DNA from 2 places in the Alteromonas sp. 14N.309.X.WAT.G.H12 genome. Region 2 is predicted to be linked to the other one. Evidence: predicted binding sites of a transcription regulator. Region 2 holds the regulator's gene; the other holds the start of a gene.

The links. Region 2 encodes LexA, which represses DNA repair genes until DNA is damaged. Its sites were predicted from a motif close to TACTGTATNNNNATACAGTA; they were not measured.
Region 1: V5298_RS05260 (YebG family protein) is a predicted target of LexA. The motif match lies at 11,758-11,777, and genes of this name have one in related genera.

Annotation. Positions count from the first base shown of each region.
Region 1 covers NZ_JBAHZB010000009.1:562-16,905, forward strand. Annotated here, with positions in the region: gene rraA (ribonuclease E activity regulator RraA) at 119-604, shown strand; gene V5298_RS05215 (S1/P1 nuclease) at 634-1,449, opposite strand; gene V5298_RS05220 (flavin prenyltransferase UbiX) at 1,467-2,090, opposite strand; gene mpl (UDP-N-acetylmuramate:L-alanyl-gamma-D-glutamyl-meso-diaminopimelate ligase) at 2,144-3,487, opposite strand; gene V5298_RS05230 (class 1 fructose-bisphosphatase) at 3,758-4,735, shown strand; gene ppa (inorganic diphosphatase) at 4,906-5,439, shown strand; gene V5298_RS05240 (methyl-accepting chemotaxis protein) at 6,283-7,371, shown strand; gene V5298_RS05245 (PAS domain-containing methyl-accepting chemotaxis protein) at 7,632-9,212, shown strand; gene V5298_RS05250 (ABC transporter permease) at 9,231-10,547, opposite strand; gene V5298_RS05255 (ATP-binding cassette domain-containing protein) at 10,544-11,287, opposite strand; gene V5298_RS05260 (YebG family protein) at 11,415-11,702, opposite strand; gene V5298_RS05265 (pitrilysin family protein) at 11,942-14,794, shown strand; gene V5298_RS05270 (peroxiredoxin-like family protein) at 14,859-15,506, opposite strand; gene V5298_RS05275 (copper resistance protein B) at 15,654-16,344, opposite strand, start outside.
Region 2 covers NZ_JBAHZB010000004.1:8,345-24,688, reverse strand. Annotated here, with positions in the region: gene V5298_RS03195 (cytochrome c oxidase subunit 3) at 1-338, opposite strand, end outside; gene V5298_RS03190 (cytochrome c oxidase assembly protein) at 357-947, opposite strand; gene ctaD (cytochrome c oxidase subunit I) at 957-2,564, opposite strand; gene coxB (cytochrome c oxidase subunit II) at 2,574-3,686, opposite strand; gene V5298_RS03175 (acyltransferase family protein) at 4,370-5,587, shown strand; gene lexA (transcriptional repressor LexA) at 5,869-6,495, opposite strand; gene V5298_RS03165 (hypothetical protein) at 6,617-7,408, opposite strand; gene V5298_RS03160 (DUF2177 family protein) at 7,562-7,993, shown strand; gene plsB (glycerol-3-phosphate 1-O-acyltransferase PlsB) at 8,101-10,554, shown strand; gene ilvA (threonine ammonia-lyase, biosynthetic) at 10,610-12,139, opposite strand; gene ilvD (dihydroxy-acid dehydratase) at 12,136-13,986, opposite strand; gene V5298_RS03140 (branched-chain amino acid transaminase) at 14,021-14,953, opposite strand; gene V5298_RS03135 (trimeric intracellular cation channel family protein) at 15,390-16,001, shown strand; gene V5298_RS03130 (YifB family Mg chelatase-like AAA ATPase) at 16,072-16,344, shown strand, end outside.

The sequences.
Region 1 (16,344 bases), on a different contig from region 2:
AGCCAGGCTGTGAATACCGGATATGTGAGGCATTTGCCGGCCTGTAAAATCAGATGGATAGCAACTGTCAATGAGACCGTTGCTATGCGGCGTTTATCTTCAGCGAAAAGGCACAACGATGGACTATAACACTTCTGAATTATGCGATTTATTTGCAGACAGCGTCGATGTGGTAGACCCAATATTTGTTAGTTACGGTGGGCGTTATTCTTTTGGTGGCGAAATAACTACCATTAAGTGTTTTGAAGACCGGGGGTTAATCGATCGCGTACTGGCTCAACCGGGGGCCGGGAAGGTGTTACTCATCGACGGCGGGGGTTCATCCCGACGTGCGCTGTTAGATGCGTCGTCAGCCCAATTAGCTATCGATAACGATTGGGAAGGAATTATCTGTTACGGCAGTGTTAGGGAAGTGGATGCCTTGTCTGATTTGGATATCGGTATTATGGCCGTGGCCTCTATTCCTGTAAATGCAGATGTAGAAAGTATTGGTGATGTTGATATTCCGGTAAATTTTGGTGGCGTGACATTTTTGCCTGAAGACCATATTTACGCCGACAGCACTGGGGTTATCTTATCACCTGAACCGCTGGATCTCGATTAACCGGTATCCAGCGGCCCAAGCCAAATGCATTACTGGGTTTTGTCCGTTACCGCAAAAATGTTATTTAAATAATCGGCAATACGAATCCCCGCTTTCTGTAGGCGTTGTTTTTCGATGGGTAAAAATTCGTACACATAATCATAACTGAGATTATTGGCATCTTCTGGATACAAGGTATCGCGAATTGCGATACTTTCAGCAATCCATACATTGGGATCCAGAGTATGCCATTGCTGAATATCCTTCGCGCTAATCTTCTTATCGAGCCAGTTTGTCCACTCGGTATAAGACAATTTCTTGCTATCGAGCATTTTTGAATCCCAAACCGTATGAAGATTGGTGTCTTCCCAGAAAAAGCGCACTTTTACATCGTTACCGCCACGGTCGGTGCCATTGCCCGCATGAAGGGGTTGGTGTAGATCGCCGATAATATGAACCACGAAGCGCAAGGCCAGCTGTTTGTCTTGACGACTCGCTGATTTATCTTTCAATATCTTGGTAAAATGCATTAATGCTGTGTAGGCATCGCCTTGCTCCGGCGCGCCTACCTGGGTATAAGTTTTGCCTTCGGGGACGGTTACATAATGCCATGGCGGTGAGGTTTTGCGCCAAAATACATCGGGGTCAGAACGCATTTCGTCGGCGTAAGTTGACGCTTCTGCCAGTGATTCGTTCGGTAGCAATTTCACGATGGCAGCTTTTGCCGCCGGTGTGAGATGTTTCTCGGCAATGGCTCCGGTTATGCGGTGCCCTGTTTGCCCCCAGCCTAAGGCCGGTAAGCTTGTCATTAATCCTGACGCGAAACACAGCGCCAGCGCAATCGTGCGTTTAGCAAACACTTGCATGAATTTTCCTCTTTATTTTAATTTTTGTTACTTGGTTGATAACCCCAACGCATCATCAACGTGTGATCGACGCCCAAATGGTCAAGAATACGGGCGACGACGAAATCTACCAGATCGCCGATGTTTTGGGGGTTATGATAAAAGCCCGGTGACGCTGGCATAATGATGGCCCCCATTTGTGACAGTTTAAGCATATTCTCCAGATGGAGGGATGATAACGGCATTTCTCGGGTGACAAGAAGGAGTTGACCTCGTTCTTTTAATATAACATCCGCCGCCCGTTCTATCAGGTTGTCGCTGGCCCCTACCGCGACGGAGGATAAGGTTCCCGTTGAACAGGGACATATGACCATCTGCTTAGGTGCCGCAGAGCCTGATGCCACCGGTGAAAACCAGTCATCTCTACCAAAGACCGTTATCTGGCCCTCGCGAGCATTAAAGTGCTGACCTAAAAAGGCACTGGCGGCTTCGGGGTTGCCGGGGAACTTCATGTTCTCTTCCGTGGCAAAAACCACTTTGGCGGCTGATGACATCAGCACAAATACGTCGATGTCGGCCTTCACCAACACCTCTAATAACCGCAGCGCGTAAGGTGCCCCAGATGCGCCTGTTATCGCTAGCGTGACTTGTTTTGTTGCCATAGTGTATTCCGCCAATTAGACACTCTTGTGCCGATGATAAAGTCAAAGTGAACTTATTGCAGTATATCAAGCAATCGTTGATGAATGCCTTCAAATCCACCATTACTCATGACCAGTATATGATCACCGGGTTGGTGTTCGTCTTTTACCCGTTGCACAATGTGCTCAACGTCATGATAACAGAGTGCCGGTGTGGCGCTGGTTTTGGCTGCATCGGCGAGAGACCAGTCCATACCCGGAGGCTCAAACAATAAGACTTCATCAGCCTGTTGCCAGCTATTTGCCAGGGTATGCTGATGCACCCCCATTTTCATGGTATTGGAACGTGGTTCAAGAATGGCAATAATGCGGCTATTACCCACTTTGTCACGTAACCCTTTAAGGGTGGTGGCAATGGCGGTGGGATGATGGGCAAAATCATCGTACAAGGTGACGCCGTTAATTTGGCCTTTGCATTCCATACGCCGCTTCACATTTTTAAACTGTGTTAATGCATTTATGGCATCAAGGGTGGTAACCCCCGCATGATGGGCAGCGGCAATAGCCATTAAGGCGTTATCCACATTGTGCTGACCCACTAACTCCCATCTAACGGTGCCAATGGTTTCGCCTTTAAACAACACGTTGAAATCGCTGCCGTCGGCTTGGTTTAGTTGGGCCTGCCAGTCAGTACCTAAGAACTGTTGCTCCGACCAGCAGCCTCTGGTTAAGGTTTCATGTAGGGCTTTATCATCCTTAGGGGAAACGATGAGTCCGTTTTGAGGCACAGTGCGAATTAGGTGGTGGAATTGGGTTTGAATGGCGCCGAGATCGGCAAAAATATCCGCGTGATCAAATTCCAAATTATTCAAAATCAGTGTGCGGGGGCGATAGTGAACAAACTTGGAGCGTTTATCAAAAAACGCGCTATCGTATTCATCCGCTTCAATTACGAAAAATGGGCTGTCTCCCACCCGGGCGGAAATACCAAAATTTTGCGGAATGCCGCCAATGAGAAAACCGGGGTTTAAACCCGCGTGTTCAAGGATCCAAGCCACCATACTGGAGGTGGTGGTTTTTCCGTGGGTACCGGCAATTCCAATAACCCAGCGAGAGGTGAGTAAATTATCCAATAACCACTGGGGACCACTGGTATAAGGTAAATTTCTGTCTAGTACATATTCTACCGCAGGATTGCCACGGGACATGGCATTGCCAATGATTACCATATCCGGCGCCGGTTCGAATTGGCTAGGATCGTATCCTTCAGTCAGCGTAATGCCCAAGGCTTCCAATTGGGTACTCATTGGTGGATAAACATTGCGGTCAGAGCCTGTCACCGTGTGGCCCAAAGATTTAGCGATTGCGGCAATGCCACCCATAAAGCTGCCACAAATCCCAAGAATATGAACGTGCATAAGATTCCCGTGTTTAATTAAGGCGGCTACTTTAGCAGAACTACCCGTGTGCATGCCAATATCAGAATAAGCCGTTTCCCTTCGGCCCATTCGCGGTTACAATCATTTTTAACTGTTTCCATTAAATTAAAAAAGCTTACGGCGTGTTGTGCGCGCAATGGTTGTATAACATCGAAGAAGCAGTGTTTATTTAGGGTTATGTTGGCAGGATCGCCGACCATTACCCAAATTGTCACCCTACATGCAAATAAAACAAGGCTATTGCTTACAATGAAACGATTAAATTCTCAACTTCAAAAAGACGGGGCTCCCCTCGAACTGATACTTCTAATACGTACTTTGCTGGCAGGATGTAAGGAAATCTCTTTCCGCGTAAGTCAAGGGGCGCTAGCTGGTGTGTTAGGGTCTACGCTGAGTGAGAATGTTCAAGGGGAAACACAAAAAAAACTGGATGTGATTTCCAATCAAATTTTAAAGGATACCTTGGCCGAATCCGGCTATGTGAAAGCCATTTCCTCTGAAGAAGAAGATACGGTGGTTCCTTGTAATCCTGAAGGGAATTATTTGGTGAGTTTTGATCCCCTCGATGGTTCATCAAACACGGAAATAAACAGCCTGATCGGTACCATTTTTTCTATTGCCCATGCGCCTCAGTGGATGGAGCCGGATGATCCCTCTGCCTTTTTACAGCCTGGCACTCAAATGGTCGCGGCAGGTTATGTGTTATACGGGCCCTCAACCATGCTGGCCATGACCACAGGACGGGGAACACATATCTACACACTGGATAAAACCCATGGCGGCTTTTTGCTTACCCATCCGAATATTCAAGTGCCGGAGCAAACAACGGAATTTGCAATCAACGCGTCGAACCAGCGTCATTGGGAAGGGCCCATGAAAGCCTATGTGGATGATTTGCTGGCTGGAAGTGATGGTCCGCGAGGAAAGAACTTCAATATGCGCTGGGTGGCGGCCATGGTGGGGGATATCCACCGTGTACTTTGTCGTGGCGGTATTTTTATGTACCCTTATGATAATCGTAACCCATCGAAACCCGGTAAACTTCGTTTGTTATACGAAGCCAACCCCATGGCCTTTTTGATGGAACAGGCGGGTGGTCTAGGTGAAACGGGCGAGGGACGTATTATGGAAGTTATGCCCACAGAAATTCACCAACGGGTGCCTGTACTGTTAGGTTCAAAAGAAGAAGTGGAAACCTGCTTGTCCTATTTTGACAACGCAAAATAAGCCTATTCACCGGCAAAATAATGAACAGCACCTAAGACATGTGTCTTAAGCAGTTTTTATTTTGCCGTACTCACCGTATACTTATGCGCGATTTACCCGGGAAAGAAAATGCGATACGTTTTTTTTCCCGGCTAAATTCCATTTTAATTAAGTAAACAAAGGACTATTTCATGAGCCTTAACTCCGTTCCTGCTGGTAAAGATATGCCAGAAGTTGTGAATGTAATCATCGAAATTCCAGCCCAGGCTAATCCGGTGAAATACGAAGTTGATAAAGAAACCGGCGCTATGTTTGTGGACCGTTTTATGGCCACCTGCATGCATTACCCTGTAAACTATGGTTATGTTAACAATACTCTGTCTGAAGACGGCGATCCTGTTGATGTATTAGTGATGACACCGTTTCCGATTATAAGTGGTTCCGTAATTAAGTGTCGTCCTGTTGGCGTACTTAATATGACTGACGAATCGGGTACTGATGCTAAAGTGTTGGCGGTTCCCGTTGATAAGTTGTCTACGATTTATCGTGATGTAAAAGATATCAACGATGTGCCTGAGTTACTGAAGCAACAAATTGAGCATTTCTTCTCTCACTACAAAGATCTTGAGCCTGGAAAATGGGTTGAAATCGATGGTTGGGCAGATGCTGCAGCAGCAAAAGAAGAAATTATCGCTAGCGCCAAACGTTACGAAACGGCGGAATAATAATTCCTTCGTTAATAAAAAAGGCCCATGGGGCCTTTTTTTGTGTCTGCGGTGCGGCGCTATTTATACAATGGCTTCGGATAAAGATTTCCACAGGTTATACTTTCGTTGTATAAGCACATATCCCCTCTTGTGAACAACCGTAAAAAACGACTGTTTTTTCAGGAAGTGCTTATGGATGATAGCGGCAAAGTCCTTTTTCCAAGCAGACCTGTTTAGGCACGACTAGGGGGGAATGTGTGCGTTAATAACCTTGATATCCTTAAGCCGTCACACAGGTGCTTGAGCAACAGGCAGGGGCGTTTTCTTTTTATACAAATGTTTTAAATTGCGCTACACCCCCCATTTTTACTAGATTTGATCCGATCCATACAATTATCCCATCGTCAACACCTACTCATCGATTTTGCAAATGAAAAATGTGATGACGAACAAAACGCATCTTCGTTTTTTCAGTTGTTGTTTGGCTTTTGTTTAATAACCTGATTTAGGTGGCTGAAATAGCAGTCACAAGAACGTGGAAATAAAGGGAATGGGGAAACCCTAAATTGAGCCAGAAAAGCGGACTTTTCCACAGTATTACTGGGGTTTCGTTCACAGACTTATCCACAGGAAGTGCAGAGGGGAGATTACATCAATGGTTGATGAAATTGGCTTGATATGGAATGAAACCTGCTGTTTAACATAGAGAAAAGAGTAAAGAGATCTGCGGTTTGTGCCGATAGAAGAAGAAACTAGCGGTTATGCAATTATAAGTGATTCCTGCTAAGTTTAAATGTATTGAATGGTATTATGGTTTTTACAGGTAAAGACTGCAATTAGCGCTAGTTTATAGGAGATAGCATGCTGGTACTAAGATCAACCTTGGATGCGAAAGTAAACGAGAATAAGGCATTAGTTTCAGAAAATGTATCGTTAAGGGATAAGATCGCTGAGTTAGAAGCGCAATTGGCCGACGCGCAGTCTGATGCTGATAAATTGGCGGCGTCTTCTAAAGATCAGTATGGCGGATTAAAAAAAGCCATGCTCGAATCGTTGCAGCAAATTGGCGGTATTCGGGAAACGGTTTTAAGTTCGTTTTTAAAAATAAATGAAGAAAAGGAATATATTCTCAACATTAGTGATGTGTTTAACGAAAGCTCACAATCGCTCCAAACTATTCTTACTGAAATGGAAATGCTCAATAGTAAAATGACGCAGATGAGCGAGCGTATTTCTGGTCTTTCCGATACCGCAGATAACATTAATAAATTTGTTTCTACTATTACCAGTATTTCTGATCAAACTAACTTACTTGCACTTAACGCGGCCATTGAAGCGGCGCGAGCAGGGGATGCCGGCCGTGGTTTTAGTGTGGTAGCCGACGAAGTCAGAGCGCTGGCAAACGAAACCAATAAATCGGCAAATGAGGTGGCTGAACTGGTGCAGGGCATTATTCAGTCCACCCGAGCTGCCGTGGGTGTGGTGGGTGAGCTGCAGGAAAATAACGAGCACCTTTCAGAGGGCGTTAGCGGGTTGCACGGAAATTACGAAAAAATGGTGGAATTTAGCACCAGTATGAAAGATACGATAACCGAGGCCTCGTTACAGACTTTTGTACAAACCGTGAAGTTGGATCATGTGGTTTGGAAAAGTGAAGTCTATGGGGTTATTTGCGGGCAAAGTCATAAGAAGCCAGAAGAATTCGCAGACCATCACGCTTGTCGTCTGGGGCAGTGGTACAAAGAACAGACCCACACCGCAGTGGGTAAAAGCATGGCATTTGGTCAGTTAGATAAGCCTCATGCTGAAGTCCATCGTCTCGGTGTTCAGGCCATACAGGCCGCACTGGATGGTAATGATGGTGAGGCGGAGTCTTTGCTGCAACGCATGGAAAGTGCCAGTGCTGAAGTTGTGTTAATTCTTGATAAGATTTCAGAGCAGACTATCTGATTTAATTTAGGCTGTGGATTTGCCCGTAAGAGGAAGGGAATTTCTCTTACCTAATTTCTCTTTGTATGCTCAACAATAACGACCGGTTATTGTTGACATTTACTTTGCATAAACTCATACAAAAAAATGAAATTGTATTATAATTGAACCGCATACCGGCTTTCTATTACCTATAAGTATAAAATTTCCATAGAGGACAGGTAGCCATTGAAAGCCATTGGATCCTACGTTGTTTGACCATCGCTATAGTGAGAAATAGAATGCGTAACAATCAACCTGTAACTCAGGTGTTATACCCTCTTTCGCCCGAATCAAGATTGATCTCATCCACTGATACAAGGGGGGTTATCCTTCATTGTAATGATGCATTCACTGAAGCTAGTGGGTATTCCAAAGATGAGTTAATCGGTAAAAATCATAATGTTATCCGCCATCCGGATATGCCTTCTATGGTCTTTAAAGAAATGTGGAAAACATTGAGAGCCGGGAGAATTTGGATGGGCTTGGTGAAAAATCGTCGTAAAAACGGTGATCACTATTGGGTTTCCGCATTTGTCACACCGGTATTTGAAAAGGGACAAATAGTGGGTTATGAGTCAGTGCGTATTCCCGCGACATCACAGGAAATTACCCGCGCAGAACAATGTTATAAACGCTTGCGCAATGGCGCAGCGGCTATTCCCAAAAGTAGCCTTGTAGCAAATTACCTTTCTCATTACTTACCCTTTATCGTGGTTGGTATTCCTTTAGTTGTCGCTATTACCTTGCTTGGCGGAGGGATCTCAGGTGGGCTGGCGGCTCTTGGCCTTATTGTGTGTGCATTGTGGATGAAGCAAGTGTCAAAGGCAGAATGGTTAGATCTTATTGCCTTGTCGCCGGGGAGCTATTCTAACTTATTGGTGGCGCAGACCTATTTTAATCATATAGCCCATCGGGCTCGGGCTAAGCTAGTACTCGCCGGTGAACTGGCGCGTAATCGAACAGCCTTGGAGCGCATTCGGGAAGGAGCAAAAGATTTAAATAGTATTGCTGATTCAACCCATGAACAATCCGAAATTACCAGCCGTTCAGTGATGCAGCAAAATGAAGCAACACAATCCATTGCCTCGGCGGTAAATCAGATGTCCCAGACGATTCAGGGGGTTGCCGAGCGGGTTGAAAGTAATGCTGACAGTGCCCGAAGCGCGTCTTCGGATGTTGAAGCCGGCAATGCCAAAGCCGATGAAGCATTAACTGCCATCAATGAACTTAAAGATGCGGTGACTTCAATTTCTCAGACGGTGCAAGAACTGGCGCAATCGACAAATGATATCGGCGAAGCCGCCAGTATTATCTCTACCATTGCCGATCAAACTAACTTGCTTGCCCTTAATGCCGCTATTGAAGCTGCCAGAGCCGGCGAGCAGGGACGGGGGTTTGCCGTTGTAGCCGACGAGGTACGATCACTTGCCTCTAAAACCCGGGATTCCACCGACCGAATTCATCATATTATTCAAGTGCTTGCTGAGCGTACCGAGCGCGCGGTGCGTGTGTCGGGTGACGGCATGGCGTCAGCAGAGAAAGGGGCTAAAGTGGTGGAAGATACCCGCACTACACTGGCCGATATCAATGCTGCCGTTAGCGTTATCGCCGAGCAAACGCTGGAAATGGCAACGGCAGTGGAACAACAAAGTTCGGTGGCCGAACACATTAACCAGCAAATCGTGGAAATCGCAGATGGCGCGAAAAGTACCCACCAAGCCTCAGAAGCATCGTTAATGGCGAGTGAGCGCTTACGTAATACCGTTAGCGAAGTACATTCCGTGATCACCCGGTTTTCTACCGACGGCAATCCAAGCTAGTAAGAATAGGCCTGGCGGTTAACCCGACAGGCCACTATGCAGTGCTTGACGGTAAGCTTTTATGGCGGGTACCAAACTGGCTAACCAGGTGGCCGCCAATACAAGCATTATCACGATGGCTGTGCTACCGGTAAAGATATCCGCACTAAGAAATAGTCCGTATTCACTACTCATCCAATCGGCTGTCATTGCAATGATTGCCGAAACCAAGCCTATGGAGATTAAGCAGGCCAATAGGCTGATTAATAAGGCTTCGGTTTGAATAAGTAACAACACCGTGAAGGGACCTGCACCAATTGCCCGCAATACCGCCATTTCTTTTTGTCTTTCTCTTAAGGTGACAAGGAGTAGCGTAATTAACCCAACTAATGATGAGACTAAGATAAGTACCGAGATCGCCAGTAATAACTTCTCAACATTACCCATCAACTGCCACAATTGGGTTAATGCTACGCCAGGTAAAATTGCCATTAACGGCGCTTCTTTAAATTGATTAACCTGATGCTGAATTTGTAGTACGGCAACGCGATTTTTTAGCCCCAGTAACACCGCGGAAACTTGGGATGGGGGTTCTGTGGATAAGCGGTGGTGTTCGTCATCATGGTCATGTTCCATTGCAATGTGATGCTCTCCATCTTCTTCATGAACGTCATTGTCATGATGCGGATGTTCGCTACCTTCATGCTCATGCTTGCCATGGCTGTGATCATGGGCGGCATCAAGGCCATGCATGGTGACTTGAATCGCGCGATCTACCGGTGTTCCAGTGGGGGCGAGAATGCCGCTAACGATAAATGGATGGTTGCTGTGATGCTGAAAACTAACTGCACCAAGCCCATGAGAAATGATAATTTCATCGCCGACATGGTAGCCCAATGCTTCGGCCACATCGAACCCCAGTACGGCATCGTCATCGCTTTGAAAGGTATGCCCATGGGCAAGCTTCAGATGTTGTTTATTACCATATTGGAAATGCTCAAAGTAGGCGTTCGAGGTTCCTACTACACGATAGCCTTTGTGTGAATCTCCAAGTACCAAGGGAATCGACCAAGCAACTTGAGGATGGCTGGTAATGGTTTGTACGTCTTTCCAATCTATGGGGGAGGTTGACTCACCAATATGAAAAACTGAGTACAGGAGTAAATTTAGCTGTCCGGTTCTCCCGCCTACAATGAGATCCGTACCCGATACGGTGCGGGTGAAGCTTTCTTTTACTTGCCCCCTAATATGTTCAACGCTCAATAAAAGGCTGACACTAATGACAATGGACATCAATGTTAGCAATACCGCGCCCCGTCGATGCTTTAAACTTTCTATTGCAAGGGTTAGTCTCATTGGACGTTTCCTTGTATCGCGTTGATCTCACGGATATCTTCATGACGGGAAAAATAACGCGCCAGACTGACATCGTGACTAACAAATATAACGGCGGTGTCTTGGGCAATATCCAGTAAAAGTTGCATAAATTGATCGCGGGTTTGAGCATCGAGTGACGAAGTGGGCTCATCGGCAATAAGTAACTGAGGGCGATTGATAAGGGCTCTGGCAATAGCTACTCGTTGACGTTGTCCTACGCTTAATGTTGCCGCTTTTTTGCGACCAATGGTCGGAGAGAGTTGTAGATGCTCCAGCATGCTAGGAATACGTTGGCGTGCTTCAGTCATGCCCGCCTTGCCTTTATAAAAATAGGCCGCTGCCTCAATATTTTGCTGAACGGTTAGGTATTCAATTAAATTAAATTGCTGAAAGACCACGCCAATATGGCGAGCCCGAAAAGCATCCCGCTTTCGTGAGGATAACGAGGAAAAGGGCTGGCCAAGAAGCGTAATCTCACCTTCAGTGGGTGCCAGCGTGCCGGTTAGTAAATTCAGTAACGTACTTTTACCTGCGCCGGAAGGCCCGGCAATAAAACATTTTTCACTTTTTGCCAGATGCCAAGAGGGAATATCGATAACAGGGTTATCTTGTTCGCTATAGGCAAACTTAAGATGAGAAAGACCCACGGCCTCACCCGTCGCATCTTCGTTGGCCTTAAACGACGTGTGGTCGGTTGGCAAATTAGGTGAATCAGGCATAACAAGATAATCTCACATAGGAAAGCGTCAGGTGAATATGCACTACCTAGACAGGCGATTGACCTAGCATATCCTAATTATTTGATCTCTCTCAACGTTATGTAACGTGCGGGGCTGCAAGTTATCTTTATTTATTGGCTTTGAGTTTCACCACGTCCGCTGATTCTGCCTCTAGTACATCCGTTGCCGAAGTGCCTTTTAAGAGTTTAGTTACGGCATCTTTATTTTTTGCCAGCATAACCGAGAGTTCTTCAATGATAGCCTCATCAAGTTTTATGCCTTTGGCGTCGATGTAAGTGGCTAAGTTGTCTGCTGCGTCCAGCATTTTATCGTACTGATCGGCTTCCTTTTTATCGGTAGTAACCAATTTTTCAACCCCTTTATGTGTAACAACGTATTGCACGGTAATCGCCATATTGTGCCTCCGGTCTGTATTTGCAGAAAAATGATAATAAATGCGCCACAGCGGCAACTGTATAAATAAACAGTATTTATTGCAACTGTTTTTACCCTTTTTACGGTTGCCCTAAGGTGTTTGTTTTATGTCCTATTTCTATTGAAGCACAATCCTGGGTTTCTTTCTGGCTTATTCTTAGTTTGTCCGATAAAGTGAAATCTGCATCCCTTAACCACACCATAATTGTAAGGCAGATCATGCAAGTAAAAACCCTTCCTTTACGCTTGTTGGCTTGTACCCTTGTACTCGTTGCCGGGTGCAATGACATAAAAACGCAACCGAAAACGAAAAGCAAGAGTGAAGCGCCGGCTACCCAAACCACCAAAATACAGTATGAAAAATTTCAGCTGGATAACGGATTGAATGTGATTTTCCATGTGGACCGTTCTGATCCCGTTGTGGGCGTTACATTAGCCGCGCATGTGGGCTCTGCCAGAGAAAAACCTGGACGTACAGGATTTGCCCATTTGTTCGAACACTTGTTGTTTTTAGAGTCGGAAAACTTAGGTAAAGGCGGCCTGGATGAAATGAGCGCTCGCATAGGGGGGTCAGGAGCCAACGGTTCTACCAGTCGAGATGTCACGAATTACCTGCAAACTGTACCGAATGACGGGTTAGAAAAAATGCTGTGGGCCGAAGCAGATAAGCTGGGTTACTTTATCAATACGGTAACAGATCCTGTGTTAGCCAAAGAAAAGGAAGTGGTTAAAAATGAAAAACGCCAACGGGTAGATAATCGTCCTTATGGCCATAAATTCGGCGTGATCACTGAAAATCTTTATCCCGAGGCTCACCCTTACAGCTGGCAAACCATAGGTTCTCTTGAAGATATTCAAGCTGCATCCCTTGCCGATGTAAAAGCCTTCTACAAGAAATGGTATGTGCCGAACAATGTTACACTGGTCGTGGCGGGTGATTTTGATACACAACAGGCAAAGTTGTGGGTTAAAAAGTACTTTGACGAAATTCCACGGGGCGAGGATATTGCACCGCTGGCGACGCAGCCTGCTAATCTTTCCCAAACCAAGGATCTTTACTACGAAGATAACTTTGCGACCTTGCCGCAACTGACACTGGTATGGCCCACGGCGGAAAAATTTCATCCAGACAGTTATGCCATAGAAATATTGTCCAGACTTTTGGCCGAGGGTAAACAAGCGCCACTCTATAATGAATTAGTCGATAAACAAAAGCTGACGGCAGATGTGTCTGTGTTTGATTATCGTACTGAATTGGCGGGCGAATTTATTCTTACTGTGAATGCTTTTGATGGCGTGGATTTAGATGCGGTAAAAGGTGGGTTGGATGCGGCCTTTTTACGGTTTGAAACTGAGAAATTCACTGATGCCGATTTACAGCGTATAAAAGCCGGGCTGGAAACGGAATATTATCGTCGCTTAGCCAGCGTCTTGGGAAAAAGCGCCAGATTGGCGGATGATAATTTGATCGCTGGCGATCCTGATCTTATCAATAAAGAAATCAACTTTTATCGCAATGTGACCACCGAAGATGTATGGCGGGTTTATGAGCGTTATATTAAGAATAAACCCTATGTTTCCACCAGTTTTGTGCCTAAAGGTCAGTTAGCGCTGGCATTAGAAGGGGCAAAGCCAGCTTTAGTGAAAGAAGAACATATAACGCCGGCCAAAGAGCAGGATTTTACCTCTGACGATGAGCTAAGTTACCAAAAGACACCATCTAGCTTTGATCGTACTGTGGAGCCACCTTATGGCGATACGCCGAAGATCCCAGTGCCCAATGTGATGCAATCCGCGTTACCTAATGGCATAAAAGTGGCCACTTTTTTCACCGACGAAGTGCCATTGGTTGAACTGCAACTTTCCTTAGATGGCGGCGCACTTTTCGATGGTAAGGAAAAAGCCGGAACAGCGAATTTGATGGCGGAGTTACTGAATCGGGGAACGAAAGATAAAACGCCCACCGAACTGGAACAGGCAATTAAACAATTGGGCGCCGAAATAGACATTTTTGCCAGTAAAGAGGCTCTTTCCGTACGGGTCAGTACGTTGTCCCGAAATTTCGATGCCACGGTGGCATTGGTGGGGGAAATGCTGTTGTCGCCGCGCTGGGATGCAACGGAATTTGAATTAGCTAAAAATGAGGTGCTTAGTCAAATAAAGCGCCGGGAAAGCAACCCTGACGCCATTGCAAAAATGGAAATGAACAAGCTGCTTTATCCAAAAGGGCACCCTTTAGCAAACCCCTTATTAGGCGATGCAGCAACGGTTAATCGCATCACTTTGGAAGATTTAAAACAGTATTACGAAAGCTATGTTGCACCGCAATTTGCCAGTGTGCTGATTGCAGGGGATGTACAACATGAAAATGCCATTAAGGCCTTGTCGGTGCTCAGTGAAAATTGGCCGCAGACATCAGTGGCCTTGCCCATATTGCCCGAGGTGAAAATACCACAACAATCTACGATCTATTTTTATGATATGCCAGGTGCAAAGCAATCCACGATAACCGTGGCACAGCCGTCGTTGTTAGCGGATAACCCAGATTATTATTCGGCCACGGTGATGAATTATATCTTAGGTGGAGGCGGCTTCGCTTCCCGTTTAACCCAAACGTTGCGGGAAGATAAAGGCTATACCTACGGAGCCTATTCGACGTTTAATGCGTCACAGTATTCCTCTGAGTTTATGATAAATACCAGTGTACGTACGAATGTGACCTATGAATCTCTGGCCCTGATTAAAGAGATTGTGACCGATTATGGCGATACCTTTAGCCAAAATGATCTTGCCACCACGAAAAGCTACTTATTGAAAAGTAATGCCCGTCGATTTGAAACCCTGGGCGCGAAATTGTCCATTCTGGAAAATATTGCCGTACTTGGGTTGCCTAATGATTATGTGCAGCAACGGGCGAAACAGGTTGAAGGTATGACCATAGAGGAAATTCAACGGTTGGCACACCAATACATTAAACCGCAAAACCTGATTTATGTGGTAGTGGGTGATGCAAAAACACAACGTGAACCCTTAAAGGCGCTGGGACTAGGCGAGGTAATACCCCTTAATTGATTGATAAATGAGGGCACAAACAATCTGCTTGGGTCCTCATTCATTACATATTGCGTTTTATGCCTTACAACGCACTAAGGGCGCTTATGATGTCGTCAGGTTCTGCGCGCTTGCGGTAGTCCACATCCACAAATCGCCATACCACTTCCCCTTTTTGATTCAGCACAAAGGTAGCGGGGATGGGCAGTACGTTACCGTTGCCATTATTGATTTCTGTTAAATCCAGTTGTCGGTCTTTGCGCATGTGCTCGGTAAGTACATCGGGGACGGTCCAGGCAACACCAAATGACTGTGCCACTTTGGCGTCTTGATCTGACAGCACCGGATAGGCCAGATTTTGTTTTTCAAGTTGGGAGAGGGATTCATCAGGTTTTTGCGGGCTTATTGCCACCAATTCGGCACCTAATTGACGGATCTCGTCAAGTTTACTTTGTAGTGCCCGCAGCTCTAAATTGCAGTAAGGACACCAACCGCCACGATAAAATGTAACGACAACTGGGCCTTTTTCCAGCAATGCGTCAAGGGAAACAGACGTGTTATTGGCATTAGGTAACGCAAAGTCTGGGGCGACCTGACCAAGGGTAAGGGCATTGCCTCCGGTTTCAAACGCTCTTGCTTCTTCAATAAGTGCATCTACCGCCGCCATAAAGGTGGGGTTTGCACTTCGTGTTTTTTCAATTTGTGCATCGGTTTGACTGCGTAAATCGGACATGACAAAACTCCTGATGTAAGTATTTCAACATTGATACTAAGTGAGTTGATGCTAACAAACGTGCTACGGCAAAGAATGTTAACCATGGTGTACCTATGATATTAACCGATGAATCACTCATAAGAACGCTATTTAGGCGATAACCCCTTAAAACCACATTCTTACGCCGGCAATCACGCCTGACTCTGTGGTGTAACTTGTATCGGTTTCCCTTTCTTTTTGCCAATACATGCCAATGTAAGGCGCGAATTCCCGAGTGATTTCAACTCGGTATCTTAGGCCGATACGTAGTTTTTCGAGGCCGCGTTGCCGATTGAAGCGGTGAGAATCCGACAGGTTTACATTGGCTGTAATACGGGGTTGAAGATAGCTTGTTTGGGTGAGAAGTAACTCGTATTCTACTTCGTTTAACCACTGCAATTGCCCAGTTTCATTGACAATGACATTGCTGTCCACCTCAAACCAATAGGGGGCTAAGCCCGTTATACCCAATACCCCATAGTGCTCTCGTTGATTTGTGGACATTGATTGTCGAATGCCTAGTCCTGCCTGCAATGACCAAAACGGTGCAAATAAATAGCTATAACTGAGGTCATTTCGTTCAAGGTCTGACCCTTGAGCGTCGTTAAGTACATTTTCGCCTTCCGAGCGCAACACCACGCGATGGTAATCGCCCCCGTACCAGCCTGTAAGGTCCCAGTTAATACTGGATTGGCCGTTGTATCGGTTCACTTCTAACTGATCTACCATCAATTGGCCTAAATAGGTTTCTTCCATGGGCGCGGGCCACTGTGAGGGATCGGCAATAGCTGGAGTACAGAAAAAACCACACGCACAA
Region 2 (16,344 bases):
ATCATACGGGCATAAAATAAGGCACCAAAAAAAGCGCCAAAAAACATCACTTCGGAAAAAATAAACCAGCTCATGCCCTGACGGTAAGAGCGACCTAATTGATCGCTATACAAGCCACTCATGGACTCATCAATTTGATTCTTAAACCAGCCGAACAGCATGACCAACAAGGTGATGATCCCAAGCCCCAGCACACGAGTGCCAAAACCGTCTTCACCATTGCTGTTTTCAATGACCGTATTGGCGGCCCCCACTGCAATTAAGAACAAGGCTACAGCACCCACAAAAGGCCATGGACTTTGGGCTGGCACGTAATATCGCTGATATTCTTGTTGCATAGTGACTCTCCTTCCTGCCTAACGACTGCCGCTGGCAGGCTGACGTAAAAATGGGTTCTTGCTATTGGTGAGATCGTCTGCGCGATCAGTCACGTCATACAAGGTGTATTGCAAAGTAAAATAGGTGATGTCGTCGGGCAGATCCGGATCCACATAAAACGACATGGGCATCCAGGCTTCCTGCCCCGCCTGAAGTGTTTGCTGATTAAAACAAAAGCACTCGGTTTTATTGAGATAAAGCGCCGCCTGGCCTGGGCTGACAGAGGGTATGGCCTGGGCAATAATATTGGTTCGGGCGGGGTTATGAACATAAAATGACACCGTGTTAATTTCACCGGGGTGCACGCTTATCCGCTGGGTTTGTGCCGAAAAGGCCCATGGCATACCGGAGTTTGTACGGGTAATAAATTCCACCGTAACAGAACGGCTACTATCCACATTTCCGCTTTTCCATTCCGCCGCCGAGTTTTGGGTTTTGCCATTAATCCCCGTGACATCACAAAACACGTCATACAGCGGCACTAACGCAAAGCCAAAGCCGAACATCCCCACCACGATGACGACTAATCGCAGGGTTAATTTACGGTGTTGAGACGTGGATGTGCTCATAATTGGCCGCTACTTCACAACCGGTGGTGTTTCGAAGGTGTGGTAAGGAGCAGGGGACGGAATTTCCCACTCCAGACCTTCTGCGCCTTCCCATACGCGATCACTGACCGCTTCACCTTGCTTTTTACAGGCTTTAATCACCACAGCCAGGAAGATCAACTGAGACAAACCAAAGGCAAACCCCCCTATGCTTATCCATTGGTTATAATCGGCAAATTGCAGCGAATAATCGGGAATACGTCGGGGCATACCCGCAAGACCCACAAAGTGCATAGGAAAAAACAGCACGTTGACAGAAATAAGTGAGCACCAGAAATGCCATTTCGCCAAGGTGATATTAAACATTTTCCCTGTCCACTTAGGCAGCCAGTAATACACCGCAGCCATAATTGAGAATACCGCCCCTGTCACCAACACATAGTGGAAATGTGCCACCACAAAATAGGTATCGTGGTACTGAAAATCCACCGGCGTGATGGCCAACATCAACCCAGATAGGCCGCCTATGGTAAAGAGCACGATAAACGCAAGAGCAAAGAGCATGGGCACCTCGAAGGTCAGGGAGCCTCGCCACATGGTAGCCACCCAGTTAAACACCTTCACGCCCGTGGGGACAGAGATGAGCATGGTAGCAAACATAAAGAACATTTCCGCAAACACCGGCATGCCTGTGGTAAACATATGGTGAGCCCATACGATGAAGGACAGCAATGCAATAGAAGCGGTGGCGTAAACCATAGAGGCATAGCCGAATAAGCGCTTACGGGCAAAGGTCGGAACAATTTGCGAGATAATGCCGAAGGCGGGCAAAATCATGATGTACACTTCAGGATGTCCGAAAAACCAGAAGATATGCTGGAACATTACCGGGTCGCCGCCACCGGCGGCATCAAAGAAGCTAGTGCCAAAAAATTTGTCGGTTAGCACCATGGTGACAGCCCCAGCTAACACCGGCATAACCGCGATAAGCAAAAATGCAGTGATTAGCCAGGTCCACACAAATAAGGGCATTTTCATCCACGACATACCCGGTGCACGCATATTGAAAATGGTCACAATGACGTTAATGGCCCCCATAATGGAAGATATCCCCATGATATGAACCGAAAACACGAATAACCCTGTGCTGTCACTGCTGTAGGTGGTGGAGAGCGGAGCATAAAAGGTCCAGCCAAAAGCGGGGCCACCCCCTTCAACAAATAAGGAACCGAGCAAAATAGCAAAGGCAAAAGGCAGGATCCAAAAACTCCAGTTGTTCATTCGTGGCAACGCCATATCCGGCGCACCTATCATCATGGGAATGAGCCAGTTTGCCAGCCCGGTAAATGCCGGCATAACGGCACCAAATACCATAATTAGTCCATGCACCGTGGTCATCTGGTTAAAGAAATTCGGTTGCACAATTTGCAAACCCGGCTGAAATAATTCAGCGCGGATCACCATGGCCATCGCACCACCCACAAGAAACATAATAAAGGCAAACCACAAATACAGGGTGCCAATATCCTTATGATTGGTGGTGAGTAACCAACGCATGATCCCTTTCGGTGCGCCGTGGTGATGATCGTCGTGTGCCAATGTGTGATCTGGCATTAAGGTCTCTGTCGCTTTGGTCATAGCACGCTCCTAAATACCTGTTCCGGTGGCAACCGCATTAACGTCTTTTGGCTGAATAATATCGCCGGTATTGTTACCCCACGCGTTACGCTCGTAAGTAACCACCGCGGCGATGTCTTTTAGTGAAAGCATTTTGCCAAAGGCCTGCATAGCAGTACCGGCTTTACCATTTAAGACGATATCAATGTGTGCTTGCTGATCGTTTAATACTATTGGACTGCCTTTAAGGGCAGGAAAGACGCCGGGTAGCCCCTGTCCGGTGGGCATATGACAAGCAGCACAGGTGCTGTTGTAAACTTTTTCCCCATGGATCATGAGTTCATCCATACTCATATTCATAGCCAAAAGCCGCTGTTCTTCTTCTTTGGCTTGTTTAACTCTATTTTCTTCTGCGGTCATCCATGCTTGGTAGTCTTCCGGCGTTTTGGCAATTACCACCACCGGCATGAAGCCGTGATCTTTACCGCATAACTCAGCGCACTGACCCCGGTATATGCCCGGCTCATTCACGTTGGTCCAGACCTCGTTAATAAACCCCGGATTCGCATCTTTTTTAATGGCAAAATCCGGTACCCACCAAGAATGGATCACATCGTCAGAGGTAATCAGAAACCGCACTTTCTGCCCCGTGGGGATCACCAAAGGCCGGTCAACCTCAAGGAGGTAATTTTCCCCTTTAGTAAATTTATTCGCGATTTGTTCTTGCTGGGTGGCCAAAACGGAATAAAAAGCCACATCACTATCCATGTATTTGTAATGCCATTTCCACTGGGATCCGGTGACTAATACGGTCATGTCAGGCTCGCTGGCATCTTCCATCGCAATCAAGGTGCGTGCGGCCGGTACGGCCATAAACACAAGGATTAAAAAGGGAATGATCGTCCAGGCAATTTCCACTTTAATGTTTTCGTGAAAATGCGCCGGTTTAGCGCCACGGGATTTACGATGCCGGATAATTGAGTAAAACATGACGCCAAATACCAACACAGCAATAACCACGCAAATAGAAAACATGAGCATGTGAAGGTCGTAAACCTGACCACTAATATCTGTTACGCCAGGACGTAAATTTAATTCCCCAGCTCTTTGTGCAGTCGATTCGGTTTTTGCGAAAACCCGCATTGATGTAAAGGCGAAAAAGCCCCCCAAAACCATCATTGCGTTACGTACGTGTTTCTTCACTCAACACCTCCGTGATGGAGAACCTTGTAGGATGTTTACAGTACTCGATTCTGTGATGATAGCCGTCCCGGCTTGTTAATTTTTTTCCTCTTTTGTTATTAACTTGTTAATAACAGTATAAGAATTAAACACATTTAAGATTTTGTCTAGTCTTTCATTCATTATTTCTTAAAAAACTTTTTCGATTAGAGGTGGGAAATGCGTATAAAAATTCAGCAGGACATTACAGGCGGGGCTTTGCCACGATTACGGTGAATGTGGAATCGAATACCAACTTGATGATATTGTTTGATGTCGCATGCAATTATACAGTGAGACTTGATAAGTCACTGTGGTGCATTGCGCTTTTAGAATTCATCACAATCATCCTCAGCATGCCTTTTAGAATTTAAAAAAACAAAACACTGACAGGCAGCAATGCGCGTAAACCGAACTCTAGGTGTCAGATTGACCACACAATTGGGCAAATTAACCAGAAGTTACCCATGCTACTTTAGTTTACCCATTTAAAATTCATAACTTATTGCTATAAAAGAAAAAAATATTGTGGTCTATTAATTGCCTTTCTTTCAATGGAATAAGTCAGCAGCGGGCAATGGCCATAATTCAGCGTCCGTATGTTCATGAGCAGAGAAGTAAGGTTAGCAGCGATGACGTCACAAGGTAGGAGCTCGTTACACTCGAATAATAAGCGAATTGCATGGATCGATAATTTGCGCGCAGTAATTATCATTTTCGTTGTTCACTTTCATAGTTGCATTACCTATAGCCATGTAGGTGATTGGTATATCAAGGATGGACCAGAAGGAACACTGACTGAAAAACTCCCCTATATTTTCTGGATCTTCCATCTACAATCGTTTTTTATGGGCGTGCTATTTTTCATTGGTGGATGGATGGCTTATGGCGCCTTGCAAAGGAAAGGAAGTTGGAATTTTATTGTCGAACGTACGAATAGACTTGCCGTTCCCGCACTTTTGTACATGTTTATTGTCCATCCGTTTATCCTATACAAGTTAATGAACGGAACAACAGGGTCTGCTAGGTTTACTGATCTTACAATTTATCTTAATTACATAAAATCAGGTGACGTGTGGAGTGGTAGTGGTCCCTTATGGTTTGTGTTGACCCTGCTTGTATTTTGCATCAGTTTTACATTATGTAGCGTTTATCCGAATACGCTCAAAATCAATACACAACCTTCACTGCCGTCTACGCATAACTTCTTTATTCTTGCTTTATTCCTATCACTGGCTACCGCCATAACCCGCATCTTTTTTCCTATCGGAACAAGTGTTTTTAATTTTCAGTTCGCTTATTTCCCTCAGTACATCGTATTTTTTATCTTGGGAATTGCGTTAGCTCAAAATGGGGGATTGGATAAGATCACCGACTGTAGGTGGGCAAGAAAAATAGGCTTGGGGGCATTAATCGGTGGCCCACTTTTCCTAGCCCTTATCCTATTTATCGGTGGGGGGCCAACAGAAGGTCCTCAACCGGGAGAGCACGGCCCCATATTGTATTTCGGAGGACTGAATTTGTATGCTTTTTTAGCGGCTACATGGGAGCAAACCACAGGCATGGGTTTAGCATTGGGGATATTGGTGTGTTTCAGAAGGCAGTTTGATGTCAGTAACGCGGTCACCCGTTGGGTATCGTCTCGCTCATTTGCTGTGTACTTTATTCATGCGCCAGTCCTTGTTTGGTTAACCACCATGTATGATTCACTAGCCATAGACACATTTCCAAAAATCTTACTATTAACGCTCTCTGGATTAATCATCAGTTTTGGATTTGCTGAGATAATAAAACGCACTTGGGGTATAGGTCGCTACTTTTGATTTTACGGCTGATACCGTTTTGCTATTTTTATTAAAACCCGCACCTTGGTTTCATATCCAGATACGAAGTTCGACATTGTTTCATTTAGTGCATAACCCTTGCATTGGCCATGACAGCCTTCCGAGATGGCTGTCACGAGTGATTGTCGAGTAGTGATGACGGCTTATTATACAAACGGCTGTCAGCTTTCATTGAGCCCTATGATTCAGAACTGACCGTTCAAGTCAGGGCTTCATATGATTCGGGTAAGTCATAAAACAAGGGGGCCGCTCGATGATGGTTACATCCAATCGGCGTTTCTGATCACACCCACGGCAATACCTTCAATATTGAAAGGCTCTGAGGCTAAATCAACCTTAATGGTATTAAAGTCATCGTTTTCAGCGTGTAACCACACTTCCCGGCCACGCTTTTCTAAACGCTTAACGGTGACGTCTTCGTCCACCCGGGCCACCACAACCTGACCGTTATGCACATCGGTAGTGCGATGTACGGCAAGCAGATCGCCATCCAAAATGCCAATGTCCTTCATGCTCATGCCGTTTACTCTGAGTAGAAAATCGGCGCGGGGATGAAATAGCTCTGGATCGACCTTGTAGTGGGTCTCAACGTGTTCCTGAGCCAATATAGGCTCACCAGCTGCCACTCGACCGATTAACGGTAAACCCGCCTCTTCGTCGTTGTCAGCTTCAAGAGGAATGTTTAGCTTAATACCCCGGGAGGTTCCCGCTAAAATCTCGATAACCCCTTTTCGTGCCAAGGCCTTTAGATGCTCTTCGGCGGCATTGGCAGATTTAAACCCGAGCTTTTTCGCAATTTCTGCCCGCGTTGGAGGCATACCGGTTTCCAGCATGGTGGTTTTGATTAACTCGAGAACTTCCGTTTGTCTGGGTGTAAGTGGACGCATAAACAGCCTGTTTTTCTATACAGTTTCTGTAAGTATATACAGTTCAATTGTAGAAACAAAGGCTTAATTTTGCGCCTGGGGCTTAATTTGCCCAATTAACCTATAAAATACCCTCTTACCCTTACTCAGATTCCAACGACGAGGCCGTAATATGGTGGGCGGTGACCCCAGCAGGATATAACCAGCTGCGTCTAAATGTCGTGGTAACGGTAGAGTTGGTAAAACCTGTGTCATGCACAATTTTCTTCAGTGAACGATGAGAATAACAGCGCAGATTAGACACCAACCCATCCCACAGCAACATAAGGGGAACAATAGGAATAAGATAAGTGAAAATGGCCGTCACCAGCAGTTGTCGTCGTTCGGTAATAAAAGGCAACAAGATCATCGCAAGTAACGGTCCGAACAACATAGAAATGTAGCTAACAACTGAGTTGTCACAGTATTCCAATACCAGAATGTCGTTGCCATGGGAAAGGTTAAGACGCAAAATCTCCGCCACCTGCTCATCATCAAAATGGTGAAAGGAATTAATAAAAATTTTCGGGATTTGAAAATCAGGATTGTCTTTTAATACATCGATGGGTTGATCTAAATAGTGGATGCGATCATCACCGAGGTTATTAATGTGTTCCCTAAACTCCGGGTTTTTATCTATCATAAAATCAGACAAATAAAACTTTACCCCGTCGTTATCCATTTCTTTAACCAGCAGTTCATTGACATAACCACTACCGGCACAGGGATCAAGCACGGTTCCCCCCGCTTTACTGATAAATGCTTTAAGTTCAGGTAGCCACAACTTGTGATAACCCATTAACTTATAGAGCGCCCCCATAAAGCGGCGAAGAAAAGCATGATAAAACTCCGGCACCCAGAATAAATCACCAAATTCGAATAGTTTTTTCTGCATAGCGTTTCCGTGTTATTCCTGTTTGTTAACTCGGCGCAGTGCCGGATAAAAAGTCGTCAGATATGAGTATCAGTATGGCTCAAATAACGCGTATCGTGACATTGTATTTATTTTTCTCTGAACTTTAATTGGCGCAGCTGCGTTTATGACTCTATGAAACTCACTGTTAAAGCTATATTTGCCAGCTATTTTGCTGTCCTGTTCACCTTTGCCGTGCTCGATGCACTCTGGCTAGGTATCATCGCTATGCCGTGGTATCAGACAGCCTTTACGCAGCTCTTTAGAGAACCATTTATTATCTGGCCTTGGGTCGTATTTTATCTGCTTTACTGCGCATCTGTGGTCTATTTGATAATACGCCCTTATATAAACCAGAACCTGATCCAAACCGCATGGGGCGGTTTTGTGCTAGGTGCAACCGCCTACGGTACCTATAATCTTACCGCCTATGCCATTATCGAGCATTGGCCACTTACCATGACATTCGTAGACTGGTTATGGGGCAGCCTTGCCACCATGATCATGGCGTTCACCGGCGGTTGGGCAGCCAGAAAAGCCAATGTAAAATCAAAGGGACAGGGGTGACAGTCCCGACGAGACACTCTATTATGATAAGCCCATCACAGATCATCTAGATCGCCGCGGGTTTGTGATAAACTGCGCCGGTTATTTTAATACAGGATTTTCTTTTCATGTCGTGGTTGCGAAAAACGCTGCTTTCGGTGTTTCACTATCCCGTGAAGCTTTTGGTTAAAGATCATAATATTCCGGCAAATGTTGAGTCTGAATTGGGTATCGACAGAAGCAAGCCCATTATCTACTTGCTGCCTACCAATTCGGTGACGGATCAACTTGCCTTACGTATGTGTACAGAACGATTGGGATTACCCAGTCCTACCGCAGGAATCGAAGTGGCAGGTAAGCACTATCCAGGTAGTGTCTTTCTGCGCAAAACTGAGCCCTTGTTCGCTAAAGGCGCCTCAAGCACCGATGTGGAGGCCGTTTTCTCCAGTCTGTTTCATTTACATCGCGACCATGACGATGTGGATGTGCAGGTAGTACCTGTGTTTGTCTCTTGGGGACGGGCGCCGGGTAAAGGCTCTCCTAATTTGGGCGATCTCATTGCCCATCATGCATCCCCCAGTTGGCTAAGAAAGTTCTTCATCGTGATGTTTTTGGGTCGGGATAATTTCATTAATTTTAGCAAAGCCGTTTCTGCCCGGGAAATGTCCACCCAACGGGGTACTGACGAATCCATTGCCCACAAGCTAATTCGCGTAGCGCGCACACATTTTCATCGTAAACGTCAGAGCATGACGGGGCCAAATTTGCTAGAACGCCAAGAATTGCATAATGCCATTCTCGGCTCTGAAAGTGTTAAACGGGCCATGCTTGAACAAAGCAATTCGAAAAAGAAGTCCAAAAAGAAGCAGGATCCCAGAGACACGGCCATCGAATATATCAATGAAATTGCCGCCGATTACCGCGAAGGATTAATTCGCTTTGGCGATCGCATACTCACCCGTATTTGGAACAAAATTTACAATGGGATCAGCGTAAAACACAGCGAGCGTATCCGTGAACTGGCCGCAAACGGTCACGAAATCATTTACGTTCCCTGTCATCGCAGCCATATGGACTATATGCTACTTACCTATGTCATTTATCACGAAGGCATGGTGACCCCTCATATCGCTGCGGGTATTAACCTGAATTTTTGGCCCGCCGGTCCCATTTTCCGGCGCAGCGGTGCCTTTTTCTTGCGTCGCAGCTTTGCGGGCAATCAGCTCTACACCGCGGTATTTCGTGAATATCTTGAACTGCTGTTTAACAAAGGCTATTCGGTAAAATATTACCCCGAAGGCGGTCGTAGTCGTACAGGACGTCTTATTCCACCGAAAACCGGTATGTTAGCCATGACCATGCAAGCGGTTGTCAAAGGCGTTCAGCGCCCAGTGAGTATTGTGCCTGTATACATCGGCTACGAGAACGTCATGGAGGTAAAAAGTTACCTTAGTGAACTGAAAGGCAGCGGCAAGAAAAAAGAATCCAGTTGGCAGGTGTTTTCTGCCATTAGAAAGCTAAGAAATTACGGCCATGGCTACGTTAATTTTGGCGAACCGATTCAGTTAAATCAGTTCTTGGAACAATCCGTACCTGACTGGCGGGAAACCTTACCCGATGACGGCGACAAAAAGCCCGCCTGGCTCACGCCCATGGTTAATGATCTGGCTCATGAAGTCATGTTGCGGATCAATAAAAACGCCGCCATTAACGGTATGGCGCTGGTCTCTTTATGCTTGTTATCGTCTAAAACCAAGACCATGACGGAAAAAGAGCTCATGCGGGCCATGTCCAATTACCTGACACTGCTTAAAAGTGCGCCTTACAGCGACGATGCCACCATCCCCGATATAAACGCTAAAACAATGTTGGCAGAAACCTTAGCGCTAAAACGCTTTGACATCAGTAAGGATGGATACGGCACCTTGGTTTCACCGTTAGAAGACGCGGCAATATATCTCACTTACTATCGCAACAATATTCTGCATTTATTTGCCTTACCTGGCGTGATCATGTCCACCGTATTTGCCAGACCCGGCATTCATCGCCACGAAGTATTACGGCTCATGGCAGCATTTTATCCCTTGTTGCAAAAAGAACTGTTTATATACATGACTCAGGATCAAGCGCTATCGTATACGGACAAATTGATCACCACCATGCTCGAGCAACGCCTATTAACCGGCGAGGATGACTGCCTCACGCCACCGTCCTCTTCAGATAGAAATTTCCATTCAGCGTGGCTGTTAAGCCGTTGTATGCAAGAGACCTTTCAGCGTTACGCCGTGGTGCTTACCCTGATTGAACGTGAACGGGTCATTAGCCGCAGTACGCTGGAACGCAATAGCCGACAGGTTGCCGAACGGTTATCTATCCTCTATGGCATAAACTCGCCGGAGTTTTACGATAAAAACGTGCTTTCCAGCTTTATTTCCGCATTAAGGGAAAACCACTGGCTAGACTCTGCCCCTGATGGCAGCTTGAAGTATTCCGAAGAAAGCGATGCCTTGCGACAAGATGTACTGTCTTTGGTGTGGCCGGAAATCACTCAACATTTAGAAAACGTAGATTGCCCAGAATAAAACCATAGTTTATGGAAGGCGTATAAAGAATAAAGGGGCTAGCTAGCCCCTTTATTTATGAAAGAAAGAATTTGTAAGCAGGATCCTGCGTCACTTCTTTATATTCATAATTAAGTTGTGTCAAATGGGCATCAAATTCGGCTCTGCTGTCTGGCGATATCTGAAATCCAGCCAAAACCAACCCTTCTGCCGCACCATGATTGCGATAATGGAACAAGGTCAGGTTCCAACGTTCGCCAAGGGTATCAAGGAATTTAAGTAATGCACCTGGATGCTCTGGAAACTCGAAGGTAAACACGGTTTCATTTAGCAAGGTAGGCGGACGCCCCCCAACCATATGACGCACATGCAGTTTTGCCAGTTCATTATCCGATAAATCAAAACACGAATAGTCTTTAGCCGATAACGAATCTTTTAGGGCGGCAAACTCCTGTTTACCGCCTTTGAGGTTCACGCCCACAAAAATGTGTGCATCGGTTTCATTGGCATAGCGGTAATTGAACTCGGTAATGGCTTTGCCACCTAAGGCTTCACAAAACTGCTTAAAGGCACCGCGCCGTTCGGGAATTTGTACCGCAAACACGGCTTCTTTCTGCTCGCCTAATTCGCAACGCTCTGACACATACCGCAGGGTATGAAAATTAATGTTAGCACCGCAGAGTATGCCGCCTAACTTTTTGCCTTTTATGCCGTGTTGCGCTGTGTATTTTTTGATGGCCGCCACAGACATGGCTCCCGCCGGTTCGGCAATCACACGGGTATCGTCAAAAATATCCTTGATCGCCGCACAGATTTCATCGTTAGAGACGGTTATCACGTCATCGAGCAAACGGGCGCATAAACGGTAAGTTTCGGTTCCCATGGTTTTTACCGCCACACCATCGGCAAAGATACCCACGGAAGGCAAGGTCACAATTTCACCGGCTTCCATAGCCGCTTTAAAACAGGCCGATTCTTCCGATTCCACGCCAATGATCTGAATATCCGGCTTAAGCTGCTTAAGGTATACCGCAATACCCGCTGCTAATCCGCCGCCGCCAATGGCAATAAAAACAATGTCCAAATTGGGATTTTGTTCCAACAACTCACGGGCGATGGTGCCTTGTCCGGCAATCACATCCGGATCATCGAAGGGCGGAATAAATGTATACCCCTGAGACGCGGATAATTCTTGGGCATGCTTACTGGCCATATCGAAATTCGTGCCATGAAGCACAATATTTACATGGCTGCCGCCAAACCGGCGCACGGCTTCGATTTTAATTTCAGGGGTGGTTTCTGGCATGACAATGGTCGCATGCACACCTTTCATCTTCGCCCCATACGCCAACCCTTGGGCATGATTTCCCGCAGATGCCGCTATCACACCAGCTTGTAGCTCTTCTTCCGTTAAGGTACTTAACCGGTTGTAAGCCCCTCTAAGCTTGAAGGACTTAACCGGTTGTTGATCTTCACGTTTTAAAAAAACATCATTGCCAATCAAGTGCGACAAACGCACCATAGCCGAAAGCTCACTGTTTACCGCAACTTCATAAACAGGAGCCAGTAATATTTTTTTTAAATATTCGTGGTCACTGACACTCATATATCTTCCAGTTTTGACGGATCCCGTACTGCACCCTTATCAGCACTGGTAGCCAGCATTGCAAAGGTTTTTAACGATAAAGAAACTTCACGCTGACGATCTTTTGGACGCCAGGGTTTCGCACTGTTTTCCATCGCTTCGCGACGTTGTGATAATTCTTCATCAGAAATCAGGATATTGATACTACGATTTGGAATATCAATTTCAATTTTGTCACCTTCTTCAACCAAGCCAATTCCGCCGCCGCTAGCAGCTTCAGGGGAACAGTGACCGATGGACAAACCACTGGTACCACCGGAAAAACGCCCGTCGGTGATCAAGGCACACTCTTTACCTAAACCTTTCGATTTTAAGTAAGAGGTGGGGTAGAGCATTTCTTGCATACCCGGGCCACCTTTGGGTCCTTCGTAACGAATAATGACCACATCACCAGCTTTAACTTCATCGCCCAAAATTCCCGCTACGGCATCATCCTGACTTTCGTAGATTTTCGCGGTACCGGTGAATTTTAAGATAGAGGCATCAACCCCGGCGGTTTTTACAATACAACCGTCGGTGGCTAGGTTACCGTACAACACAGCAAGACCGCCATCGTGACTATAGGCATGTTCCACGGTGCGAATGCAGCCTTCTTTGCGATCATCATCCGCTTCATCCCAGCGGCAATCTTGACTAAAGGCTTTGGTAGTACGAATGCCCGCAGGGCCAGCGCGGAAAAACTTCACCGCGTCTTCATTCTCTGGATTAGTGATATCCCAATCAGCAATCACTTCTGGAAGTGGTTTACCCAACACGTGATTCACATTCTGGTTAAGCAGACCGGCTTTATTCAGTTCGCCAAGGATCCCCAAAACACCACCGGCACGATGCACATCTTCCATATGGTATTTCGGCGTAGACGGTGCCACTTTACATAAGTGAGGTACTTTACGAGACAAGCGATCAATGTCCGCCATTGTGAAAGGTACATCGCCTTCCATCGCCGCCGCCAGCAAATGCAAAATCGTGTTGGTGGAACCACCCATGGCGATATCTAAACTCATGGCATTTTCAAACGCTTCGAAGGTGGCAATATTGCGGGGTAAAGCCGTTTCATCATCGTTTTTGTAATAACGGTTACATAACTCAACCGCTACCACACCGGCTTGTTTGAAGAGCTCTTCTCTATCCGCATGGGTAGCCAGCAACGAGCCATTTCCAGGCAAAGACAGCCCTAACGCTTCGGTTAAGCAGTTCATGGAGTTAGCGGTAAACATACCTGAGCAAGAGCCACAGGTCGGACACGCCGAACGTTCAATTTCGTTCGAGTCATCATTACTAATGCGATCATCTGCAGCGGCAACCATGGCATCAACCAAATCAAGTTTGATCAACTGATCAGAAAGCTTGGTTTTACCCGCTTCCATAGGCCCACCCGACACAAACACCACTGGGATATTCAAGCGCATAGCGGCCATCAACATTCCAGGGGTGATTTTATCGCAGTTTGAAATGCACACGATGGCATCGGCACAGTGGGCGTTAACCATGTATTCCACCGAATCGGCGATGATTTCACGGGACGGCAAGCTATAAAGCATACCGGCATGTCCCATGGCAATGCCGTCATCGACAGCAATGGTATTAAATTCTTTGGCAACACCACCGGCGGCTTCAACGCTTCTGGCGACCAGCTGGCCCATGTCTTTTAGGTGCACATGCCCCGGCACGAACTGCGTGAAAGAGTTGGCAATGGCAATAATGGGCTTGTTGAAATCGGTGTCTTTCATACCGGTTGCGCGCCAAAGCGCGCGAGCGCCGGCCATGTTTCTTCCCTGGGTGGTGGTTGCAGATCGTAACTTGGGCATAATGCTTTCCCGTTTAATTTATTTTAAATAGAAATTACTTATAAACTGGAGTTAACCAGTTCCATTTATCTTCGGTTTTGCCGTTAAACAGACCGAAGAACATTGTTTGTACTTTTTCGGTAATTGGGCCTCGGGCGCCATTACCAACAGCAATACCATCGACGCTACGCACTGGCGTTACTTCCGCCGCGGTACCGCACATAAAGACTTCATCGGCCAAATACATGGCTTCTCGTGGAATATTCTCTTCACGCACTTCATAACCCATTTCTTTCAAAAGGGTAATGACGGTGTCTCGGGTGATCCCCGGCAGTATCGCCGCCGTTTTCGGCGTGGTAGACACCACACCATTGCGGATAATAAAGATATTTTCTCCCGCGCCTTCAGAAATATAACCGTTGCGGTCAAGGGCGATACCTTCGCCATAACCATGGCGACGTGCTTCCATGGAAATTAATTGTGATGACAAATAGTTTCCGCCCGCTTTTGCGCCGGTGGGAATGGTATTAGCCGCTAAACGATTCCATGAGGAAATCCCGGCATCTACGCCGCTTTTTAGCGCTTCTTCGCCTAAATAGGCACCCCATTCGAAGGCAGCAATGGCCAGTTCGGTTTCTTGACCGAAGGGCACTGCTAATCCCATACCAATATCACCATAGTAGGCAATAGGGCGAATATACGCAGATTTAAGCTCGTTTTTACGGAGAATATCCATGGTCGCGGCATTAAGTTGCTCTAACGTATAAGGAATGGTCATACGGTAAATTTTTGCTGAATCGATTAAACGACGATTGTGTTCGTCCAAACGAAATACACAGGTACCTTGGTCGGGCGTATTGTACGCTCTGATACCTTCAAATACAGATGATCCATAATGGATTGCGTGGGTCATAACGTGCACCGTCGCCTCTTTCCAAGGCATGATGTCGCCGTTAAACCAAATATACTCTGCTGGTTGCTTAGCCATGTTTGTTCCTTCCTGTACCAGGCATGTTTGCCCGTCACCGCTTAAACGGTATTTAAATTAATTACAAGACAACGTTCTGAAACGAATGATACATGACTGCAGTAAAGTGCCCAATAAGGATTCTGCTGCTTGTATATAACTGGACAGGAATATTTACACAACAATTGGGTGTAGACACGCCTGTACCTATCTCGTTTCGCTTTCAATCGACACAGATACGGGGCTAGTCTTTAAAAGACTATTGATGACTGGATTTTAAAAATTCGGAATTAAATTTTTAGAATTTGCTCTTCAAACCTACAGCTGGCCGACTGTAAATCTGATATTGGGTGAAGAAATAGCATGAAACTACTGTCAGAATCAAGTAATTTGCGTTTTGGGATGCATATTTCCCCACATAGTTACATCATACAAAACAATTCTAAAGAGCAAACACATGATCGACTGGTTTCACTGGATAAATTTAGCCGGCGTGGCGGTATGTGCCATTTCAGGCACCCTGATGGCATATCAGAAAAAAATGGATGGTTTTGGCGTCGTAGTTTTAGCCTCCGTAACGGCCATTGGCGGTGGAACACTGCGAGACATTGTGCTGGATATTCCGGTTTTTTGGGTGCATGACACCGACTACATCTATTCAACCTTACTGGCGGCGGCCCTCACCATCGCTTGGTTGCGCATCAGTCCACGCTTTCCTTTTCACTACTTACTCGTTGCTGATGCGTTTGGTTTGGGGTTGTTTAATGTGGTTGGCATGGAGAAGGCCCTTATTAATGATGCCCCCATGTCCGTTGCCATTGCCATGGGCACCATCACTGGCGTATTTGGTGGCTTGCTGCGAGATGTTATTTGTCGTGAAATCCCCCTGGTATTAAATGGTGAACTGTATGCCATTACCTGCATTTGTGGTGGTCTAAGCTATGCCCTTTTATATCATCTGGGCATTGCCAATCAGTATTGTGTTGCCGTGTCATTGGCGGTGACGGTGCTGATGCGTTTAGGAGCCCTGCGTTGGCACTGGCAACTGCCGGTTTTTAATGCCGAATAACCCAACTTGAGGCCAGTTTTTTCTTACCTTTGCAGCTCATACACTTCTGTAAGCAACAAAGGAGATCAGTATGGGCATGGCGGTGGTAAACACCCGGGCAGGAACCGGCATTGATGCGCCACTGGTGCGGGTTGAAGTGCATCTCGCAAATGGCTTACCCGCGTTTCAGTTAGTTGGCATGGCAGAAACCTCGGTAAAAGAAGCCCGAGACAGAGTACGCAGTGCACTCATCAATAGCGGTTTTGAATTTCCCGCCCGACGTATTACCGTCAATTTATCACCCGCTAGCATTCCCAAGCAGGGCGGCCGCTACGATCTCGCCATCGCCATTGGTATTCTCATT